2 regions of the Hathewaya limosa genome follow, and region 1 is predicted to be linked to the other one. Evidence: riboswitches for the same ligand, from Rfam matches in the RefSeq annotation. Region 1 holds a riboswitch; the other holds the start of a gene.
What was found. Region 1 has a riboswitch for glycine ahead of QOZ93_RS11860 (GrdX family protein). Riboswitches for the same ligand answer to the same signal wherever they lie in the genome.

Region 1 (12,341 bases):
TAAAATACCTTTCATAGTTTCTTTAGAAGCTTTCTTTAGAACTGCATTTATTTCTTCAGCAGTAGTTTTTTTAGAAACTTCACAAACTAAATCTGTAATAGAAACTGTAGGGGTTGGAACTCTTAGTGCATATCCATTTAACTTACCTTTAAGTTCTGGAATTACAATACCAACAGCTTTGGCTGCACCAGTTGTAGTAGGAATAATAGATTCGGCAGCTGCTCTAGCTCTTCTTAAATCTTTATGAGTTTTATCAAGTATATTTTGATCATTTGTATATGAATGAACAGTTGTTATGAAGCCTTTTTCTATGCCAAATGCATCATTTAAAACTTTTGCTACAGGTGCTAAGCAGTTAGTAGTACAAGAAGCATTAGAAATTATAGTATGCTTGTCCAAATCTAAGGTATCTTCATTAACTCCTAAAACTATTGTAGCATCTACATTTTTACCAGGAGCAGTTAAAACAACTTTTTTAACACCCTTTTCTACATGTCCCATTAATTCTTCTTGTTTTTTAAATTTACCTGTAGATTCTATTACTATATCTACATCAACTTCATTCCAAGGAATTTCTTTAGGTGTACTGTTTCTAAAGATTTTTATAACATGTCCATCTATTATAAGTTCATCATCTTTATATTGAACATCTCCTCTATATCTTCCAAAACAAGAATCATATTTAAATAAATGACTTAAAGTTTCTGAATTAGCTCTAGCGTTAATAGCTACAACTTCTAAGTCCTTGTAGTTGTTCTCCATAATTATTCTAAGAACACATCTTCCGATTCTTCCAAAGCCGTTAATTCCTATTTTCATTTAAAATAAGCCTCCCATGATATTGATTTATAATATGATATATTAAAAAATATGTATTTAAAGTTATATGATGTACAACAATTAACGTATTGTATATATTATATATATTAAAAAACTATACTATTTGTCAATAGTGTAACTCATATATAATATTAGGATACTCTTAATAAAAATGAATTAGCTTAAAATAGCTTTTAAATTTTAGGTTTTTCGTAATTTTCTATTTTTTCTATTATATATATTTTTTTAGGGTAAAATAATAAAAATGAAATATTTATTATTTAAAAAGTATAGGGAGGAACTATGTTTATACCTGAAAAAGTAATAATAGAAAAAAAGGCTTTAGAATATGAGTTAGGAAATACGCTTCTAAAATATTTTAAAGAAAACAATATAGAAGTTGTTATAAATAGTAGTAATAGAATTACCGGTATAGGAGGAAAAACACCTTTAGAAATGTATAGTAAAGGGAAGAATACTTTAGTAGTAGGTATAAGAAAAGATTTAAAATTTCAAAGTTGTAAACCTTCAGCACATTATCAATTACCGTTAGTTACAGGGTGTATGGGCATGTGTGAATATTGTTATTTAAATACTCAATTAGGTAAAAGACCGTATATAAAAATTAATGTTAATATAGATGAAATATTAAATAGAGCAAAACAATATGCAGATGATAGGTTACCAGAGAATACTATATTTGAAGGCGCTGCTACATCAGATCCAATACCTGTAGAACCATATACGCATGCATTAAGAAAAAGCATAGAATTTTTTTCAAAATCAAATAACATGAAATTCAGATTTGTAAGCAAATATGATGATATAGAAGGATTAATTGGAATTAAACACAATAACAAAACAGAAGTTAGATTTAGTATAAACACAAATTATATTATTAAAAAATTTGAACATAAAACACCTCTATTAGAAAAACGTATAGCTGCAGCTAAAAAACTTTTTGATGATGGATATAAAATAGGATTTCTTATTGCACCAGTTTTTATATATGACAATTGGAAAAAAGAATATGGTGATTTAATAGAGCGTGTAGGAACAGAGTTTAAAGGGAAAAATATTACATTTGAAATTATTAGTCATAGATTTACAAGTAGGGCTAAAACTAATATTTTAGATGTATTTCCTCAAACCAAACTTCCAATGAATGAAGAAGAACGAAAATTTAAATATGGTCAATTTGGTTATGGAAAATTTGTGTATGAAAATGCAATTATGAATGATATAAAAACATTCTTCACAAGTCAATTAAATCAATATTTTGATCATAATAATTTAATTTACATTATTTAAAAATTATTAAAAAATTAAGGTTAATTTAAGTAAAATTTTATTATATAATATACAATAGATGTTGTGGTATAATATACAAGTATTATAATAAAATAATTTAGGAGAGTAAGAGGGGGAAAAACAGTGAATCTTAATATAGTATTATTTCAACCAGAAATTCCTCAAAATACAGGTAATATAGGAAGAACTTGTGTACTTACAAATAGTAAATTACACTTAATAAAACCTTTGGGTTTCGATATAGATGGTAAAAGTGTAAAAAGAGCAGGTTTAGATTATTGGAGTCAATTAGATTTGGAAATTCATGAATCTTACGAGGCTTTACGTGAAAAATATAAAGATAGTACTTTTTATTTTTGTACAACAAAAGGTAGTAAACCATATTCAGAGGCTAAATTTAAAGAAGGAGATTTTTTAGTTTTTGGAAGAGAATCTTCGGGATTACCAGATTATATAAGGGAAAATAATAAGGAAACTTGTATTAGGGTACCTATGATAAATACAACGACTAGATCTTTAAATTTATCAAATACAGTTGCCGTAATAGCATATGAAGCTTTAAGACAGATTAATTTTCCTAATATGAAATAGGAGGAATTAATGTGAATAAAATAAAAGTTATAACAGATAGTACGGCAGATATACCTAAAAGTGTTTTAGAGGCTAATGGGGTTGAAGTTCTGCCTTTAATAATTGATTTTGAAGGAAAAGACTATGTAGATGGTGTTGACATAAATTTCACTAAGTTAGCACAAATGATGGAGTATTCAGATGAGTTTCCTAAAACAGCAGGAATTAATCCACAAAGATTTATGGAATGTTATAAAAAGTACTTAGATGAAGGGTATAAAATTATATCTATACATTTGTCATCAAAAATGAGTGGAACTTGTCAAGCGGCTTTTATGGCAAAAGAAATGCTAGAAACAGAGGATATAGTAGTTATAGATAGTTTGAATGTAACTAGTGGATTAGGATTATTAGTGTTGAAGGCTTGTAAGTTAAGAGATCAAGGAATAGAGTTAAAAGACATAGAGAATTCCATAAAACAAACAATTCCACATGTAAAGAGTTCCTTAGTATTTGGATCTTTAGATAATTTAGTAAAGGGTGGAAGATTATCTAAAGCAGCAGGAATAGTTGGTAACCTTCTTGGCATAAAATTAATATTAGAAGTTAGTGATGGAGAAATGAAGGTTAGAGAAAAGGTTAGAGGAACTAAAAAAGCAGTGAAAAATGCTATGAGTTACATTGAACAAAAGGGAATAAAAGAAGATGAATATACTGTATTACTAACATCTGGTGATGAGGAATTAAAAAATTTATTTAAGAATTCTTACGATAAGATGAAAACAGATTACATAGAAGCAGAAGTAGGGTGTACTGTAGGAGTTCATGCTGGTACATCTGCTTCTGGAATATTTTTTATAGAAAAATATTAATTAAATGCTATATATATACAAATAAAAGGAATAAAAAGTAAAATGAAAAAAATGTAAAAACGGCTGAAAGCAAGCAATTGTGTGATAATTTTAACTATTATAGGAATTTCAAATAATACTATTGATAAAATAAATAAATAAATTTAGAAAATTTATAGAAATTTGTTTTATTATATTGTATAATTAAATCATCAAGTGAAACAAACAATAAATACATTAAAAAAATATAAAAAAATGTTTCTGGATGAAGTTTTCGAGAGATGATTTTAAGACTGTTTATTGCTAATCAGAAATGACCTAAATAATTGTTAAACAGTATGCACTTAATGCACTTAAAATAGCCGAAGGAACAAGTATTTTATCTAGCCGATAAGATATGAAATTCTCAGGCAAAAGTATCGGGAATGGACAGGACTCTGGAAAGCGAAAAAGCACCGACGGAGTAATTCTCTCAGGTACCAAGACAGAGTTAAAGGCTAACAAGCTTTTAATTCTGTCTTTTTGTATATAATTTTATAAAGTGTTTTATGGAGGAAAAAGTGGTAGAACAATTATTTATTATAACTAATAATCCATTAAGTAAAAAGAATTTTTCTTCACAATACGAGGTTATATTTATAGAGGGTCCAGTAGAAAAGGTTTATACAATGGTAAGAGATAAAATACATCTTGGGCATAAATTACTTACACACCCATTGATGAGTAGTATAAAACCTAATGAAACACCTTACAGAACAATTTGTTTATCTGTAAAAAGGGTAAAAGGAACTGATATGGATTCAGTACTATTAATAGAAAATAGTATTATGACATTGAAAAAGTTTTTGAACATATCACCACTTCCTAAATATACTGAAAGCGTTTTAAATGATTTTCAACTTATAGATTATGATTTAATAAATCATGCTTTAAATTAAAGGAGGCAAAATCATGTCAAAAATATATGATACTATAATAATTGGTGGTGGCCCATCAGGACTAGCAGCAGGCTTATATGGCGGAAGAGCTAGAATGAACACATTATTAATTGAAAGAGCTAAATTTGGTGGACAAGCAGCAACTACTGAAGAATTAGAAAATTATCCAGGTTCAGTAGAAGATAAGACAGCATCATTAATAACTAGAATGAAAACTCAAGCTGAAAGATTCGGAACAGAAATCGTTAAAGATGAAATAGTAGAAATTTCTTTAGAAGGCGATATAAAAGTATTAAAAGGAAGAAATACAGAATATCAAGGAAAAACAGTTATAATTGCAACAGGAGCTAATCCAAGATTATCTGGTTTCAAAAATGAAGTTGAATTAAGAGGTAAAGGAGTTTCCTATTGTGCAACATGTGACGCAGATTTCTTCACTGATTTAGATGTTGCAGTTGTAGGTGGTGGAGATTCAGCTTTAGATGAAGCTTTATATTTAACTAAGTTTGCAGAACATGTTACTATCATTCATAGAAGAGATGCTTTCAGAGCAAACAAAGCAGTTCAAGAAAAAGTTTTAAATCATCCAAAAATCAAAGTTATATGGAATGCAATAGTTGAAGAAGCTATAGATGATGATGGTATTTTAGGTGGATTAAAACTTAAAGATAAAGTAACTGGTGAACAAAGTACTTTAGAAGTTGACGGATGTTTCGTATTCGTAGGATATAATCCAAATTCAGATTTATTTAAAGGCGTAATTAACATGACTGAAAGAGGAGATATCATTACAGATGCAGACATGCATACAAATATAGAAGGTGTATTTGCAGCTGGAGACGTTAGAGAAAAGAGTTTAAGACAAGTTATAACAGCAGCTGCTGATGGAGCTATAGCAGCAACTCAAGCTGAACATTATGTAGAGGATCATAAATAATTTTAAATCAGAAATGATTAAAATTTTTTAAATAAAATTTTCAGACTATAAATAAAATTAATTATTTATAAAATAATACTACACTCTTAGGATGTGTAAAATTTATAGGAGGGTATTAAAATGATAGAATTAAGTAAAGAGAACTGGGAACAAGAAGTTGAAAAAGCAGACAAACCTGTATTTGTAGATTTCTGGGGAGATAAATGTGAAATTTGTAAACAATTAATGCCAGGAGTACATGGTTTAGAAGAAAAATATGTTGATAAAATTAAATTCTGTAGTTTTAATATATCAGGAGCAAGAAGACTTGCAATAAAACAAAAAGTTTTAGGACTACCAACAATGAAAATATACAAAGATGGAGTTGCTGTTGAAACAATTACTCCAGATAAAATCGCTACATTAGATGACATTGAAAACTTTATAAAAGCATATTACGAAACTCTATAATTCGTAATTCACAGTGAATTTCTATAATTGTGATATTAATGTAGGGGGAGTAATCCTCTCCCTATATGAAATATAAATTGTAAATTAGACGTATTTACTCAATATTTTCCGGGAGGTGAACCTTATGCGTCTTGAATTAGGTAAAATATTTATAAAAGATCTTCAATTCGGCAATGAAACAAAAGTTGAAAATGGAGTACTATATGTTAACAAAGAGGAATTATTAAAAGAAATTGGTGGAGATGACAGAATCGCTAGTATCGATTTCGAAATTGCTAAACCAGGTGAAAATGTTAGAATAATTCCAGTTAAGGACGTTGTAGAACCAAGAGTTAAGGTTGAAGGTAAGGGAGGAATATTCCCTGGCTTCATAAACAAAGTTGATACAGTTGGTTCAGGAAGAACTCACGTATTAAAGGGAGCTGCAGTTGTTACAACTGGTAGAGTTGTTGGTTTCCAAGAAGGTATCATTGATATGTCAGGAGAAGGAGCTAAATATACTCCATTCTCAAAAACTAACAATTTAGTTATCATAGCAGAACCAAAAGAAGGAATCGATCAACACAGTCACGAAGAAGCAATCAGAATGATAGGTTTCAAAGCTGCAACTTATCTTGGAAAAGCTGGTAAAGATGTTGAGCCAGATGAAGTTAAAACATATGAAACATTACCATTGTTACAACAATTACAACAATACCCAGAATTACCAAAGGTAGTATATGTTTATATGTTACAAAGCCAAGGATTACTTCACGATACTTATGTATACGGCGTAGATGCTAAGAAGATAATTCCTACATTAATGTACCCAACAGAAGCATTTGATGGTGCTATAGTAAGTGGTAACTGTGTTTCCGCTTGTGACAAAAACCCATCATATGTTCATATGAACCATCCAATTATCGAAGATTTATATGAAAGACACGGAAAAGATATTAACTTCATAGGTGTAATTTTAACTAACGAAAACGTATACCTTGCAGATAAAGAAAGATCATCTAACTGGGTTGCTAAATTAGTTGAATACCTAGGAGTAGATGCAGCTATAGTTTCAGAAGAAGGATTCGGAAACCCAGATGCAGACTTAGTTATGAACTGTAACAAAATCACTGAAAAAGGTGTTAAAACAGTATTATTAACTGATGAATATGCTGGACAAGATGGTAAATCTCAATCATTAGCAGACTCAACTCCAAAAGGAGATGCTGTTGTAACAAACGGTAATGCTAATCAATTTATCGTACTTCCACCAATGGAAAAAGTAATAGGACATCCAGAAGCTGCTAAGATGATTGCTGGTGCAAACAATGAAAGTTTAAGACCAGATGGATCAATCGAAGCTGAAATTCAAGTTATTACTGGAGCAACTAGTGAAGTTGGATTTAACTATTTAACAGCAAGAGGATACTAATACTTGAAATTAATTGAACATTTAAAATGTTATAGGTATATAGATATAATGAAATACTCAAAATTTTAAGGGTTTATAGAAAATTAAAAAAAAGAAAGGAAGATCGATTATGTTAAAAGACAAAAAAGTTATAGCAATCGGTGATAGAGACGGTATACCAGGACCAGCTATCGAAGCTTGTGTGAAATCAGCAGGAGCAGAAGTATTATTCGCATCAACAGAGTGTTTCGTGTGAACAGCTGCAGGTGCTATGGATCTGGAGATCCAACAAAGAGTTAAAGATCTAACTGAAAAACACGGAGCAGAAAATGTAGTAGTTGTTATCGGTGGTTCAGAAGCAGAAGCTTCAGGATTATCAGCAGAAACAGTTGCAGCAGGAGATCCAACATTTGCAGGACCACTTGCTGGTGTTGAATTAGGATTAGGTGTTTATCATGTAGTAGAACCAGAAATCAAAGATCAATGTGACGCAGCAGTTTATGATGAACAATGTGGAATGATGGAAATGGTTCTTGATGTAGATTCAATCATTGAAGAAGTTAAATCAGTAAGAGACGAGTTCTCAAAATTTGCACTATAATTTGTAAAAAAGCAGTTAAAATAATCAATCCTAAAAAATAAGAAAACTTGAGGGTTTTAATAGTAACTCCAGTTGAAGGGGGGAAATTACTTTGATTAAAGTAGTACACTATATAAATCAATTCTTCGCTAACATAGGTGGGGAAGAAAAGGCTGATATTAAGCCAGAAGTAAGAGACGGATTTGTAGGGCCAGGTATGGCAATAAATAAGGCATTTAAGGGTGAAGCTGAAATAGTTAAAACTATTATTTGTGGTGACTCTTATTTCAATGAAAACATGGAAGAAGCAGTTCCAGAAATTTTAAAAATGGTTAAAGAATCAGGAGCAGAGCTATTTATAGCAGGTCCAGCATTTAACGCAGGTAGATACGGGGTTGCTTGTGGTGCTATATGTAAAGCTGTTGCTGAAGAATTACACATTCCAGTATTAACTGGTATGTATGAAGAAAACCCAGGGGCTGATATGTACAAAAAAGATGTATATATCATAGCTACTAAAAATAGTGCAGCTGGTATGAGATCAGCAGTTGGCCCAATGGCTAAATTAGCATTAAAATTAAGCAAAGGCGAAACTATAGGAACTCCAGCTGAAGAAGGATATCATGCAAGAGGAATTAGACAAAACTTCTTTGCAACAGAAAGAGGATCTAAGAGAGCAGTTGATATGCTTGTTAAAAAGTTAAAAGGTGAAGAATTTGTAACAGAATTCCCAATGCCAAACTTTGATAGAGTTGATCCACAACCTGCAATTAAGGATATAACAAAAGCTAAAATAGCTATAGTTACATCTGGTGGTATCGTTCCAAAGGGAAACCCAGATCATATAGAATCTTCAAGTGCTTCTAAAATTGGTAAGTACGACATTGAAGGTATAAATGATTTAACATCAGAAAACTTTGAAACAGCTCACGGTGGACATGACCCTGTATATGCTAATGAAGATCCAGACAGAGTTATTCCAGTTGATGTTTTAAGAAACTTTGAAAAAGAAGGAAAAATCGGTTCATTACACAGATATTTCTATTCAACAGTTGGTAATGGTACAGCAGTTGCTTCATCTAAAAAATATGGTGAATTTGCAGCTCAAGAACTTATTGCTGATGGTGTAGATGCAGTTATATTAACTTCTACATGAGGAACTTGTACACGTTGCGGTGCAACATTAGTTAAAGCAATTGAAAAAGCAGGTTTACCTGTAGTTCATATGTGTACAATTACTCCAGTTTCTATGACAGTTGGTGCTAACAGAATAGTTCCTACAATAGCTATTCCTCACCCACTAGGAAACCCAGCATTAGGAAAAGAAGAAGAATATAAGTTAAGAGCTCACTTAGTTGAAAAAGCATTAAAGGCTTTAGAAACTGAAGTTGATGGACAAACTATATTTGAAGATTAATTTATATAATTGAATAATTAGGGAACTTTGTGTTCCCTAATTATTTATACAATGTACTTTATACAATTTAATAATAATTTTCATAAAAGCCTATAGAAGGTAATATTATGTAAAGTAGATTGTATATATAAAAAAATTTATATAATTGAAAATAAATGAGTTTTTTATCTATGAGGAGGTTAACAATATGAGTTTTCCAGTTATTAAAAAAGCTGCTTATGTATTAGCACACACTCCAAATATGGTAATACATAACGGTACTACACAAACAGTTGAAAGAAAGACAAATCCAAATTCTGATTATCTAAAAGGATTAAATTCACATCTAAGAAGTTACGAATCAACAGTAGGATATGCTCCAAACCAAGTTTACATTGGTAACATGACTCCAGAAGAATTACAAGCAATGCCAAAACCATGGTATGATAAAAATGCTGAAAATTCTAATAGATTTGGTAAATTCGGTGAAATTATGCCAGAAGATGAATTCTATGGATTAATGAAAATAGTAGACGTTTTTGAATTAGTAATCTTAGAAAAAGAATTCACAAAAGTAGTTAAAGAAAAATTAGCTAGCCACAAATTATTAGCTGAAAAAGCAGCTGCTATCGAAGATGGTGACGAAGTATCAGTTATAGAAGAGCTAGTAAATAATAAAGGTGCTGAAGGATTATACCAAGGTGAGAAGCTTGTTGGTTGTGTTAAAAGAGCACATGAAGTTGATGAAAACTTATCTGCTGAATATATGTTAGAAAACTTAGCTGGTAAAGCTACTTCAGTTTTATCTTTAGCTTACTTAGTTGATGGATTAGATGTACCAGTTGAAGAAATTGGATACATTGTTGAATGTTCAGAAGAAGCTATTGGTGATATGAACCAAAGAGGTGGCGGTAACCTTGCTAAAGCTATTGGTGAAGTTGTTGGTTTAACTGGTGCAACAGGAATAGATATGAGAGGATTCTGTGCAGGACCATCTCATTCATTAGTAAATGCTGCTTCATTAGTTAAAGCTGGTACTTACAAACATGTAGTTGTTGTTGCAGGTGGATGTACTGCTAAATTAGGTATGAATGGTAAATCTCATGTTGGTAAAGAAATGCCAGTATTAGAGGATTGTTTAGGTGGATTTGCTATATTAATTTCTGAAAATGATGGTGTAAGTCCAGTTATTAGAACTGATATAATCGGAAGACATACAATTGGACACGGTGCTGCTCCACAAGCTGTACTACAAGCACTTGTTTTAGATCCATTAACAAACAATGATTTAAAAATTACTGATATAGATAAATTTGCTCCAGAATTACAAATTCCAGAAATGACTGAACCAGCAGGAGCTGGAGATGTTCCAACTCAAAACTACAAAATGATAGGAGCATTAGCTGTTAAGACTGGTCAATTAGATAGAAAAGAATTACCAGGATTCATTACATCTCATGGATATCCAGGATTTGCTCCAACACAAGGACATATTCCATCAGGAGTACCTATCGTAGGACATGGAATAGAAAAAATCAAAAATGGTGAATTAAATAACTTCATGATAATTGGTAAAGGAAGTTTATTCCTAGGAAGAATGACTAACCTATTTGATGGTATTTCTATGGTTATAGAAAAAAATAGTGGAGTAGTTGAAGAAAACAACGGATTAGATAAAGAAGAAGTTAAATCAATGGTTGCAGATGCAATGAAAGATTTTGCTCAATTCTTAATGAAAGAAGAAAATTAATAATCCTTAAATAGAGAAGAGGTGGAATTCATGAGCCAAGAAGCTGCAAAGAAAATGATAGCTGGTGTTTTTAATGACATAGCTGAAGGAATAAAAAGCGGAAGTTTTGGCAAGAGAGTAAGAATAGGTTTAACTATTTTAGGTTCTGAACATGGTGTAGAAGAGATGGTTAAAGCTGCTGAACTTGCTAAATCTAAATATAATGATTTTGATATAGTTTTAATTGGTAGCAAAGTAGATGCTGACTTCGAGGTTGTAGAAGTTGCAACTCCAGAAGAAGGACATGAAAAAATGGTAGAATTACTTGAAAGTGGAGCAATAGATGGTTGTGTAACTCAACACTTTGACTTTCCAATCGGTGTTTCTACAGTAGGTAAAGTAACAACTCCAGGTAAAGGTAGAGAAATGATTTTAGCTACAACTACTGGTACAACTTCAACTAATAGAGTTGAAGGAATGACTATGAATGCTATATCTGGTATAGCAGTAGCTAAAGCACTTGGAATCAAGAATCCTAAAGTAGGTCTTTTAAATGTTGAAGGTGTTAGACAAACTGAAAGAATTCTTAAAGAAGTAAAAGAAAATGGATATGAATTTGAGTTTGCAGATTCATTAAGAGCAGATGGTGGGGCTGTAATGAGAGGTAATGACCTACTTGCAGGTACTCCAGATGTTATGGTTTGTGACTCATTAACAGGAAACTTACTTGTCAAAATGTTTGCATCATTCACAACAGGTGGGGGATACGAAACAGTAGGTGCTGGATATGGTCCAGGAATTGGTTCAAGCTATGATAAATTAGTTAACATAGTTTCAAGAGCATCAGGTGCTCCTCTAATTGCAGAGGCTTTAAGATATTGTGCAAGCTGTGCTAAAAACAATGTTTTAGGTATTGCAAAAGATGAGTTCAAAAAAGCTAAAAAAGCTGGATTACAAGCTTCAATTGATAAAGTAACTAAGAAAAAAGCTCCAGCTGCTGAAGAAGAAATAAAAATGCCACCTAAAAAAGTTGTAACTTATGCTATTCCAGGAATAGATATTCTTGAGCTTGAAAATGCTTGTAAAGCATTATGGAAAGAAGGAATTTATTCTGAAAGTGGAATGGGATGTACAGGACCTGTAATCCTAGTTGCAGATGATGAAGGTGAAAAAGCTGCAGAAGTATTAAAGAAAGCAGAATTCATGTAATATCTTATATAAAAAGATTGCCATAAAGTATGGCAGTCTTTTTTTTATTTATTCAAAAATAAAAATATGTATATTAAATTATACACAAAAATAAATTACTTTTTTCTATATATATCCTATATAATAATTAATGATATAATTTATACATAAAACAATCAAAA
Region 2 (12,341 bases), on a different contig from region 1:
TCTTTATTAAAAAAATGTCTTAAAATACATCAAATTACTGGAGGGTATCAAGAACAATTATATCCATTATATAATTTAGTTAATCTTTATATAAAAATAAGTAAGATTAAAAAAGCTAAAGAGTATGCATTGTTAATTTTAAGTGAATCGGAAAAATATAAATCACAGAAAGAATGCATTATAGCGTATAATTTATTGTTTAATATAAACAGTGAAATTTATAATTTTAAAGAAGCTCATAAATATTATCAGTTATCTTACAAGTTTATAATAAATAGCAATTATCCTGAAATTATAAAAAATGATTTTTATGTTAGGTCTATGAATTACTTTTTTAATTTAAAATGCACAGAACAAATACAGCGATTTACTGAGTTTATTTTAAATTCTAGTAATCATCTTAGTGAGACCGATAAAGTAGAAATTTTTCTTATAAACCAAATACTACAATTTATAAAAATTTACTTTAGAAGTAAAGATAAAAAATTACAGGATGAAGCATTTATTAAATTATTAAAAAGAATAAAAAGTTGTAAGGACATCTTAGAAAAAAGAAAGTTTTTAGTTAACTTAGGTATTATAGTGGTAAAGAGTAAACCTTTTATAAACAAGGTTTATGAGGAGTTAAAAACAACAGAACAAGGTGATTTTAAATATACTCACTTAAGTAAAAAATATTTTATAACTTCATTTTGTGAAGAAAAGCAGAGATTAAAATATTTGAAGTTAGCTTTACAAGAGGCTCAAAATGAGGTTAATCATTTAATGATGAGTAAAATATATATAGAAATAGGTAATTATTATAAAAATAAAGATTTTTATAATTCTATAAATAATTATTTTTATGCATATAAGCAAATAAGATATATTTTAAAAAATATGGATTTAATATATAGGGATAAGTTTATAGAATATAATAATTTAATTGAATGTCTTGAAGGTATTAGTTTAATTGAAAGTAAATTTAATACACAAAAAAACATTAAAATTGAACAGAAAAGTAGATTAAGCTGGCAAGATAATTATTTGGATTACAATTATTTGGAAGAAATATTTAATAATAGGGCTTTCAAAGAATATTATAAGATAGAACATGCAAAATTTATTGGAACAAAAATAGAAGATATAAATGAGGTTATAGGTGAAATAGCCGAAGATTCTAAAATAAACTTAGATAATATTTTAAAATATTTAACATGGACCAGTTTGGGTACTTTTGGAGCTATAGTTAAATGTGAAAAAAATAAATTTGAAATTTTAATGAGCACAAATAATAAATTAGATTTACCTAATTCACTTATAAATGTTATATGTAAAAATTGTGACAAACCAATGATAGTAGATGATACATATATACAAAATATACAGCCTAATAATTTATTTTTAGATTTACAGAAAAGTTTTTGTATGCCATTGTATAATAAGGCAATTGGAAATAAAGATAATGTTAAAACTTATCTTTATATAGAAACAGATAGAATTATTGATGATATTAATAAAGATAATGCATATAAATGTATGAAAATGAAAAAAATATTAAACTATGTAGTTAAAAATTATATATTAGAATTAAATTCTAACATAGATAAATTAACTAAAACATTAAATAGAAGCGCTATGGAATCAAGGTTAGGAAATGTTCTAAATGAAGCGGCATTAAGAAAAGAAGAAGTATCAATAATAATGATTGATATAGATAATTTTAAGAGTATAAATGACGAATTTGGACATTTAAGAGGAGATAAAGTTTTAAAAGAAGTATGTGATGTTATTTTTTCACAAATAACTCTTAATCAATATGTAGGTAGATACGGAGGAGAAGAGTTTTTAATTATACTTCCAAAATGTAATTGTGATCAAGCATTTAAATTATCAGAAAAGATAAGAAAAAAAATATATAATGATAAATGTATAAACAATAATATAAGGGTAAGTATTAGTGCAGGAATATCTACTTATCCATGTCAGGGAATAGAACTTTGGCATCTTATAAATAAGGCAGATATGGCGTTATATAAGGCTAAAAAGACTGGGAAAAATAAGAGCGTAATTTGGGATGAGAGTTTTAAAGATGAAGAAAAAAATAATAATAAACTTATATGGAGCATAAAAAATAATGAGGTTAAAGAGTATGAAAATATTAATTTCATGCTAAGATGTATAGAAATTTTAAATAAAAAACAAGATAAAAAAGAAAAATTAAACATTATATTAAATGATTTACTTAATATAATGAGGGGGCAGTATATAGCGATATATGATGTTGAGGATGATCTTTCATATTCAGAAAAAATGTACGTTATAAAAGATAAAAAGAATGTAAGTAAGTTTGTTAGTAAAAAATTAATGAATGAGGTTGTTAACAATAAAAAGGGTATTGTTACGATTAATTGGGAGAAAAGTCAATATAAAAGTTATATAGGTAATAGAGTAGATGCATATTCTAGTATTATTTGTCCTTTAATTAAGAATGAAGAAGTAATAAGTTTGTTGTACTTAAAGGTATCTATTAAAGTTCAAGAGTTTACAACTAAAGAATATAATTTTGTTAATATAATAGCTAATATACTTTGTAACTTATATTAGAAATAATAAAACTTAGCTATCTCTAAAGTTTTAGAGATAGCTAAGTTTTTATTCTAATAAGGATTCCCATTCACTATAAAGGTTTTGAAGTATGTTTTCTTTTTCTGTTATAGAAGAATTAACTTCTATAGTTTTTTCAGGATTAGAATAAATTTCTTCTTTACAAAGATCTTCATGAAGAGAAGAAATTTCAGATTCTAAACTTGCTATGTCTTTCTCTATATTTTTTATTCTAAGTTTTTTCTGTTTATTTTCTTTTTCCTGTTCTCGTTTTTTCTTTTTCTCATTGTTAATTTGAGTTTTTGTTTTTCCGCCAGATTCTTCTTCAATATCTTGAAATCTATTTGGATTTTGTTTCTTTTCTATATAGTAAGAGTAATTTCCAAGATATTCTTTAATTCCATCTATTTGAAGTTCAATTATTTTATTTACAACTTTATTTAAAAAGTATCTATCGTGAGATATTACTAAAACTGTACCATCATAAGTTAAAAGGGCATCTTCTAAAGCCTCTCTAGATATAATATCTAAGTGATTGGTAGGTTCGTCTAATAATAAGAAATTAGCTTTTTTTAGCATTAATTTTAATAAATTTATTCTACATTTTTCACCACCACTTAAAGAAGAAATAACTTTAAAAACATCGTCCCCCATAAATAAGAAAGAGGCCAGGGCGCTTCTAATTTCAGTCATGGTTAATTCAGGAAAATCATCCCATACTTCTTCTAAAATAGTTTTATTAAGATTTAAATTAGATTGTTCCTGATCATAATATCCTATTTCTACATTTCTTCCTAAACATTTTGTTCCACCATCAGCTTTTATAAAGTCCATAATTATTTTAAATAAAGTAGTCTTACCTCTACCATTTTCACCAATAAGTGCAAGTTTTTCTTCCCTATTAATTTTTAAATTTAAATTTGTAAATAAAGTTTTTTCTCCAAAACTTTTAGAAAGTTTATCTACAATCAAAACATCATTTCCACTTGTAAGATCTGTTTTAAAAGTAAATGGTTTTAATTTCGTTTCTTTATCAGGAGCATCTATTCTTTCAATTTTATCTAAAGCTTTTTGTCTGCTTTCAGCGGCTCTAACACTTTTTTCTCTGTTAAAAGACTTATAACGTTTTATAATTTCTTCTTGTCTTTTAATTTCTTCCTGTTGTTGTTCAAAAGCTTTTTGTTGAATTTCAAAGTTCTTTTTTCTAAGTTCTATAAACTTAGTATAATTTCCATTGTAGTCTTGGATTTTTCCATTAATAAGTTCTAAAGTTCTATTTGTTATAGCATCTAGGAAAAATCTATCATGGGATATTACGATAATGGTTCCTTTATAAGATTTTAAGTATTCTTCTAACCATTCTATAGCATCAAGATCTAAATGGTTTGTAGGTTCATCTAATAATAAAATTTCTGGATTGGTAAGTAATAGCTTGCACAGAGCAACACGTGTTTTTTGCCCACCACTTAAAATGTTAATTTTTTTATTAAAATCATTTTCTACAAAACCTAATCCATATAGAACTTTATATATTTCAGCTTTATATGTATATCCGCCCTTTATATCATAAGTTTCTTGTGCTGTAGTATAAGTTTTAATTAAGTTATTATAATGGTTTTCATCTACTTCATCGTAAGGAGAATTTAATTCTTCTTCTAACTTTTTTAACTTGTCTTCTAATTTAATTAAAGAATCGAATACCCTTAACATTTCTTCAAAAATAGTATTTTCAGATTCTAGTGAAAGATGCTGAGACAAATAACCTAATTGTTTACTTTTATCTATAAATATTTCACCATTATCTGGTTCAAGAGAATGTGTCAAAATTTTAAATAAAGTAGATTTACCAGCACCATTAGAACCAACTAAACCTAGTTTATCACCTTCATTTATACTAAATGTAACACTTTTTAAAATCACATCTATACCGTAACTTTTACTAATTTCTTTGCAACTAAGTACAATCATTTTATTCACCTTCATTCTATTAACATATATAATATTATATCTAACTCTTCAGTTTTAGTCACTAAGAATTAGTTAACATACATAATTATGCATAATTAGTATATATAATTATAAGATGTTTATTATATAACTATATATATAGGAAATAAAGGTTACAATGTGTTAAAATTTACATTACAGTATATTATAACACTTGACAATAACTCCAATTAGATAATAATATTATAGTAATTGTGTTGTTAATAAATTATTTTATAATGGTTTAAGGGAGGTGTTCGCGTGGAAAGGAAAAAAGCTAATATATCTATGGCTGTTATTAAAAGATTACCTAAATATCATAGATATTTAAATGAATTGTTAAATAACGAAGTAGATAGAATTTCATCAAAAGAATTAAGCGAAAAAATTGGTTTCACAGCGTCACAAATTAGACAAGATTTAAATTGTTTTGGGGATTTTGGTCAACAAGGATATGGGTATAATGTAAAAGACTTATATGAAGAAATAAGTAAAATTTTAGGCTTAAAACAAGTATATAATATGGTTTTAATTGGTTCAGGTAATATAGGTCAGGCAGTTGCGAATTATGATAATTTTCAAAAAATGGGATTTAGAATAGGAGCTATCTTTGATAGAAATCCGAAACTTATAGGATTGAAGATAAGAGATATAGAAGTGCAAGATATAGATTCTTTAACTCATTACTTAAAAGAAAATCCTACAGAAATAGGAATTATATGTGTAAACAGAGAAAGCGCACAAGGAATTTGTGAGTTACTTGTAAACTGTGGCATAAAAGGTATTTGGAATTTTGCACCAGTAGACCTTAAGGTACCTGAAGATGTAGTTGTAGAAAATGTTCATTTAAGTGAAAGTTTACTTACATTGACATGTTTATTAAATGATTGTGAAGATTCCCAGTAAATTAAATAAAAATCTTTAGTAAAATTCATGGGAATTTTCTAAAGATTTATTTTGAATTTTTATACTCATTATTGACTAAATATTTATAAGATTATAAAATGAGTATAAAAGGTGAAATATATAACAATTTTAAATTTTATAATGAGAGTGAATGAAGGTTGTTGGAGATACTCCTTTTGGAGTAACCGAAGAAGAAACGAATAATAAGTCGCTATAGATTATTCAGAAACTTTCAGGTTATTGAACAATAACTGGACACCGCCCTGGAGAGAACCATAATTGGTCATCGAAGAAGAAACTTAATTTTTTTATAAAAGATTTAAGGAAGCTTTCAGATAAAAGGACAGGGATAAGTAGCGTAAAATATCGTTATTTATTTCCTAATATTAATATATTAATATTAGTTATTTTTCTAATTAAGTATTTAGAAAATCTTTATAATTTTAATATTATGTTGATTTAAAATCTAATCAATGGTTATAATTTTTACTAAAAAACTTAGGTGTGGAGGAATGAAAATGTTTAAAATTGTTGCAAGAAAACAATTAGCTCCTCAGATCTTTTTAATGGATGTTGAGGCTCCAAAAGTAGCAAAATCAGCTTTGCCAGGTCAATTTGTTATAGTTAAAATGGATGAAAAAGGTGAAAGAATACCTTTAACAATTTGTGATTATAATTCTGAAAAAGGTACAGTGACTATTGTAGTACAAGCAATAGGATGTTCAACTAAGAGAATGATGGATTATAAAGAAGGAGATTACTTTGAAGATTTTGTTGGTCCACTTGGACAAGCATCTGAATTTATAAGTGAAGATATAGAAGAATTAAAAAATAAAAAAATATTATTTGTAGCAGGTGGATTAGGAACAGCACCAGTGTATCCACAAGTTAAATGGTTACATGAACATGGAGTAGAGGCAGATGTTATTATAGGCGCTAAAAATAAAGAGCTATTAATAATGGAAGAAGAAATGAAAGCAGTAGCAGGAAACGTATATCCAGCAACAGATGATGGATCATATGGATTTAAAGGGCTAGTAACTAATTTAATAGAAGAATTGGTTAATAATCAAGGGAAAAAATATGATGTAGTTGTAGCAATAGGACCTATGATTATGATGAAATTTGTATGCCTAACTACAGAAAAGTTAGGAATAAAAACTATAGTAAGTTTAAATCCAATTATGGTTGATGGAACTGGCATGTGTGGAGCTTGTAGAGTAACAGTCGATGGGGTAACAAAATTTGCATGTGTAGATGGTCCAGAATTTGATGGTCATAAAGTTAATTTTGATGAAGCAATGAGAAGATCAGCTATGTATAGAGCTGAAGAAAAAGAAGATAATGATGCTTTAAGATCAGGTTGTGGTTTAGGAGGTGCGAAATAATGGCAGTAGATAGAATGAAAAGAATTCCAATTTCAGAACAAGACCCAAAGGAAAGAGCAAGAAATTTTAAAGAAGTATGTTTAGGTTACACTGAAGAAGAGGCTGTAAAAGAAGCTTCTAGATGTTTAAATTGTAAAAAACCAGGATGTGTCACTAAATGTCCTGTAAGTATAGATATTCCAGGATTTATCCAACATGTTAAGAATAGAGAATTTGAAGAAGCAGCTAAGGTGATAGCTAAATATAGTGCATTACCTGCAGTCTGTGGTAGAGTTTGTCCTCAAGAACTACAATGTGAAAGTAAATGTGTACTAGGTATAAAAGGTGAAGCGATTGCTATAGGAAAACTTGAAAGATTCGTAGCAGATTGGACAAGAGAACATAATGTTGATATTAGTGAAACAAAAGAGAAAAATGGTAAAAAGGTAGCTGTTATAGGAAGTGGTCCTTCAGGATTGACTTGTGCAGGTGAACTTGCTAAAGAAGGATATGATGTAACAATATTTGAAGCACTTCATGAAGCAGGTGGAGTTTTAGTTTATGGTATTCCAGAATTTAGATTACCAAAAGATACAGTTGTTAAGCATGAAGTAGAAAATGTTAAAAAATTAGGTGTTAAGATAGAGACAAATGTTATAATAGGTAAAACTATTACAATAGATGAATTGTTAGAAGATGAAGGATTTAATGCTGTATTTGTTGGTTCTGGTGCAGGTCTTCCAAAATTTATGGGTATCCCTGGAGAAAATTTAAATGGAGTATTCTCAGCCAATGAATACTTAACAAGAACAAACTTAATGAAGGCATTTAAAGAGGGATATGATACACCAATAAAAGTAGGAAATAAGGTAGCAGTTGTTGGTGGTGGTAATGTTGCAATGGATGCTGTAAGAACAGCATTAAGATTGGGTGCAGATGAAGCACATATAGTTTATAGAAGATCAGAAGCTGAATTACCAGCGAGGGTTGAAGAAGTTCATCATGCTAAGGAAGAAGGCGTTACATTTGACCTTTTAGTTAATCCAAAGGAAATCATTAGTGATGAAAATGGTTGGGTTAAAGGAATGAAATGTGTAAGAATGGAACTTGGAGAAGCTGATGAATCTGGAAGAAGAAAACCAGTAGAAATTCCTAATTCTGAGTTTATTTTAGATGTAGATACTGTAATTATGTCTTTAGGTACATCACCAAATCCATTAATTCCAGCTACTACAAAAGGTCTTGATATTAATAAAAGAAAATGTATAGTTGCTAATGAAGAAACTGGATTGACTTCAAGAGAAAAAGTATTTGCTGGTGGAGATGCTGTTACAGGTGCGGCAACAGTTATATTGGCAATGGAAGCCGGTAAGAAAGCAGCGTATGCTATAGATGAGATGTTAAGTAAATAAATTTGAGTATTATATTTATAAAAATAGTTATCCTTAAAAATTTAAGGATAACTATTTTTGTTTAAATAGAGAATTTTTTTGTGTAAAGGGATAAAATATAAGTAAATACAAGGTGAAAAATAGTTATATTAGGAGAGAGGATAAATGTATAGAGATTATGAATCAGTAGAAGTAATAGAAAATGGAGTAATAGTTAAAGAAATAAAAAATTTTGATCTACATAATGTTTTTGAGTGTGGTCAATGTTTTAGGTGGAACAAAACTGAAAGTGGAAGTTATATTGGAGTTGCCTTTGAAAAAGTTATAGAAGTGGATAAAAAAGACAATAATATGCTTATTTATAATACAAATTTAAAAGAATTTTATGATATTTGGGAAGAATATTTTGATTTAAAAAATGATTACGGAAAGATAAAAGATATATTAAGAGAAGATCCTATTTTAAAAGAAGGAATTAAATTTGGAGAAGGAATAAGAATTTTAAAACAAGAACCTTTTGAAATAACACTATCCTTTATAATATCTGCCAATAATAGAATATCTATGATAAAAAAAGCAATAAGCAATATAAGTGAGAAGTGGGGTGAAAAATTAGAATATAAAGAGAAAACCTATTATACGTTTCCTAGTCTTGAAAGCTTAAGTATTGCTACTACAGAAGAATTAGAGGGGTGTAGTACAGGATTTAGAGCTAAGTATTTAAAAGATACTATAAATAAAATATATACTGGTGAAATGAATTTAGAAGAAATTAAAGAAATGAATGATGATGAATGTCATAAAAAAATGCAAGAGTTTAACGGTGTAGGTCCCAAAGTTTCTGATTGTATTATACTTTTTTCTATGCAGAAATATTCTGCATTTCCAGTTGATGTATGGGTAAAAAGGGCTATGCAATACTTTTACCTAGCCCCAGAAGTATCTTTGCCTAAAATTCGAATATTTGCAAGAGAAAAGTTTGGAGAACTTTCTGGATTTGCACAACAATATTTATTTTATTATGCAAGAGAAAATAAAATTAATATTTAATAAATAAGAAATTTTACTTTCATTTTTTTTGATTTTTTTTTAAACTCATAGAGTAAATCATAAAAAATAATAAAGAATATAATAAAAAAATTGATAATATAAAAATTCCTTCATGAAAGAAAAAAGTTTCAGGAAGAACATTTATTACGGGATCTTTTATAGGATCAAAAAGCCAGTAGTTATTGTTAAATAGGATTTTATGAAAAATTTTAAAGGTAAAGTTAAAATTAATTAAAATGGGTATAGTTAGAACAAAGGGAATGATCAATGAAATAACGGAAAAATTGCGTATGAATTTGAATTCCTTTTGTTTGTACTTTTTTGCAAAATTATAAATTGTAATTGGAAGAAAAATAAACATACCTAAATTCATATTTTGTATAACATTTCTTACTTCAAAAAAATGAGTGGTTCCTTCTTGTGAAGATATAAAATAAGGCATTTTAAAATTATATGTAGTACTATATAAAAAATTTATTAGATAGTTATAATTATGTTTTAATTGTTCATAGGATAAAGAAGATAAATTTTCAAGATTTAAAAATTTAATATCAAAATAATATATGTTTTTAAAAAGTAATGTAATATTTATACTAAAAGTTATAAGACAGTATATAAAAGATGAATAAAAAATAATATTTCTAATAGTAAATATTTTATTAATTGATAATTTAGAATTAGTCATTGTAAGTACCTCGTAAAAGTATGATTATTAATAAAGTTGAGTTAATTTTGTCTTTTTATTATATTATAATCATTTTAAATAGAATAAAAAGACAAAAATATCTTATATTCCATTTAAAAATAGTATATAATAGTAAAATAAAGAAATATTAAGATTTATACTTATAAATTTAAATATTGATAAAAAATTATTGATAACGGTCTATTTTAAAACAGTATCATAGTTGATATTAATATTAGTATTAATTACTATAATAATTGTATTAGCACTCTAAATCAATGAGTGCTAACAAAGAGATACTAATAAAAATTACTAAGTTATAAATATAAATATAAACGATTTGATTAAGGAGGGTTTAAAATGAGTATAAGACCACTTGGTGACAGAGTTGTTATTAAAAGATTAGAAGCAGAGGAAACTACTAAAAGCGGTATTGTTTTAACAGGGGCTTCAAAAGAAAAACCTCAAGAAGCTGAAGTAATAGCAGTAGGACCTGGCGGAATAGTAGATGGTAAAGAAGTTAAAATGGAATTAAAAGTTGGAGATAAAGTATTATTCTCCAAATATTCAGGAAATGAAATTAAATTTGAAGGTCAAGAATATATAATTATAAGTCAATCAGAAATATTAGCAGTAGTAGAATAATAGAATTAATCCTAAAAAGTTTAATAAATAGGAGGTTTTGATAATGGCAAAGACAATATTATTTAATGAAGAAGCTAGAAGATCAATGCAAAAAGGTGTTGATAAATTAGCTAATACTGTAAAGGTAACACTTGGACCAAAAGGAAGAAACGTAGTTTTAGATAAAAAATTTGGAGCACCACTAATTACTAATGATGGTGTAAGTATAGCTAGAGAAATAGAATTAGAGGATCCATATGAAAATATGGGAGCTCAACTTGTTAAAGAAGTTGCAACAAAAACTAATGATGTAGCAGGGGATGGTACTACAACAGCTACTTTATTAGCACAAGCTATTATAAGAGAAGGTCTAAAAAATGTAACAGCTGGTGCAAATCCAATGCTAATAAGAGAAGGTATAAAAATGGCAGTTGATACGACTGTTGAAGAAATTAAAAAATTATCTAAACCAGTTAATGGTAAAGAAGATATAGCAAGAGTTGCAGCTATTTCAGCAGCAGACGAAGAAATAGGTAAATTAATTGCTGATGCTATGGAAAGAGTAGGCAATGAAGGTGTTATAAGCATAGAAGAATCAAAGACTATGGGAACTGAATTAAGTGTTGTTGAAGGTATGCAATTTGATAGAGGATACTTAAGTCCATATATGGCTACAGATACTGAAAAGATGGAAGCTATTCTTGAAGATGCATATATATTAATTACAGATAAAAAAGTTTCTAATATTCAAGAATTATTACCAATTTTAGAACAAATAGTTCAACAAGGAAAGAAACTTCTTATAATTGCTGATGATGTTGAAGGTGAAGCTTTAGCAACATTAGTTGTAAATAGATTAAGAGGAACATTTACTTGTGTAGCTGTTAAAGCTCCAGGATTCGGTGATAGAAGAAAAGAAATGTTAAATGATATAGCTATCCTAACAGGTGGAGAAGTAGTTTCAGAAGATTTAGGAAGAGATTTAAAAGATGTAACTATAGATATGTTAGGAAGAGCTGAAAGTATTAAAGTATCTAAAGATACTACTACTATCGTAAATGGTAAAGGAAGTAAAGAAGAAATCAAAAATAGAGTTACTCAATTAAGAGCTCAAATCGAAGAAACAACATCTGATTTCGATAGAGAAAAATTACAAGAAAGACTTGCTAAATTAGCAGGTGGTGTAGCTGTAATTAAAGTTGGTGCTGCTACTGAAACAGAACTAAAAGAAAGAAAACTTAGAATTGAAGATGCTTTAGCAGCTACAAGAGCGGCAGTAGAAGAAGGTATTGTTCCAGGTGGTGGAACAGCATATGTTAATGCTATAAATCAAGTATCAAAATTAACTCACAAAAACAGTGATGTTCAAGTTGGTATAAATATTATAGTAAGAGCATTAGAAGAACCAGTTAGACAAATAGCTAAGAATGCTGGATTAGAAGGTTCAGTAATAATAGATAAAGTTAAAGCAAGTAATGAAGGCGTAGGATTTGATGCTTATAATGAAGAGTACGTAGATATGATAAAATCAGGTATTGTTGATCCAACTAAGGTTACAAGATCAGCATTACAAAATGCTTCTTCAGTAGCTTCAACATTCTTAACAACAGAAGCTGCAGTAGTTGATATTCCAGAAAAACAACCAGCAGCTCCAATGGCTCCAGGTATGGATGGAATGGGTATGGGTGGTATGTATTAATATATACCTTAAAAGAGTTTTGCTATGCAAAACTCTTTTTTTTGCAA

Region 2: linked by a shared signal. The riboswitch ahead of QOZ93_RS00750 (sulfide/dihydroorotate dehydrogenase-like FAD/NAD-binding protein) and the one ahead of QOZ93_RS11860 (GrdX family protein) in region 1 are both predicted to bind glycine.

The regions. Positions count from the first base shown of each region.
Region 1 covers NZ_JAUSWN010000024.1:9,889-22,229, forward strand. The annotation lists gene gap (type I glyceraldehyde-3-phosphate dehydrogenase) at 1-819, opposite strand, end outside; gene splB (spore photoproduct lyase) at 1,123-2,130, shown strand; gene trmL (tRNA (uridine(34)/cytosine(34)/5-carboxymethylaminomethyluridine(34)-2'-O)-methyltransferase TrmL) at 2,254-2,721, shown strand; gene QOZ93_RS11855 (DegV family protein) at 2,733-3,572, shown strand; glycine riboswitch at 3,817-3,983, shown strand; gene QOZ93_RS11860 (GrdX family protein) at 4,112-4,489, shown strand; gene trxB (thioredoxin-disulfide reductase) at 4,503-5,426, shown strand; gene trxA (thioredoxin TrxA) at 5,547-5,876, shown strand; gene QOZ93_RS11875 (glycine/sarcosine/betaine reductase component B subunit) at 6,001-7,287, shown strand; gene grdA (glycine/sarcosine/betaine reductase complex selenoprotein A) at 7,397-7,867, shown strand; gene grdB (glycine reductase complex selenoprotein B) at 7,959-9,263, shown strand; gene grdC (glycine/sarcosine/betaine reductase complex component C subunit beta) at 9,451-10,992, shown strand; gene grdD (glycine/sarcosine/betaine reductase complex component C subunit alpha) at 11,023-12,180, shown strand.
Region 2 covers NZ_JAUSWN010000001.1:159,931-172,271, forward strand. The annotation lists gene QOZ93_RS00735 (diguanylate cyclase) at 1-2,586, shown strand, start outside; gene QOZ93_RS00740 (ABC-F family ATP-binding cassette domain-containing protein) at 2,635-4,554, opposite strand; gene QOZ93_RS00745 (redox-sensing transcriptional repressor Rex) at 4,834-5,478, shown strand; glycine riboswitch at 5,732-5,835, shown strand; gene QOZ93_RS00750 (sulfide/dihydroorotate dehydrogenase-like FAD/NAD-binding protein) at 5,997-6,866, shown strand; gene gltA (NADPH-dependent glutamate synthase) at 6,866-8,257, shown strand; gene QOZ93_RS00760 (DNA-3-methyladenine glycosylase family protein) at 8,402-9,286, shown strand; gene QOZ93_RS14045 (TIGR01906 family membrane protein) at 9,306-9,971, opposite strand; gene groES (co-chaperone GroES) at 10,332-10,616, shown strand; gene groL (chaperonin GroEL) at 10,660-12,294, shown strand.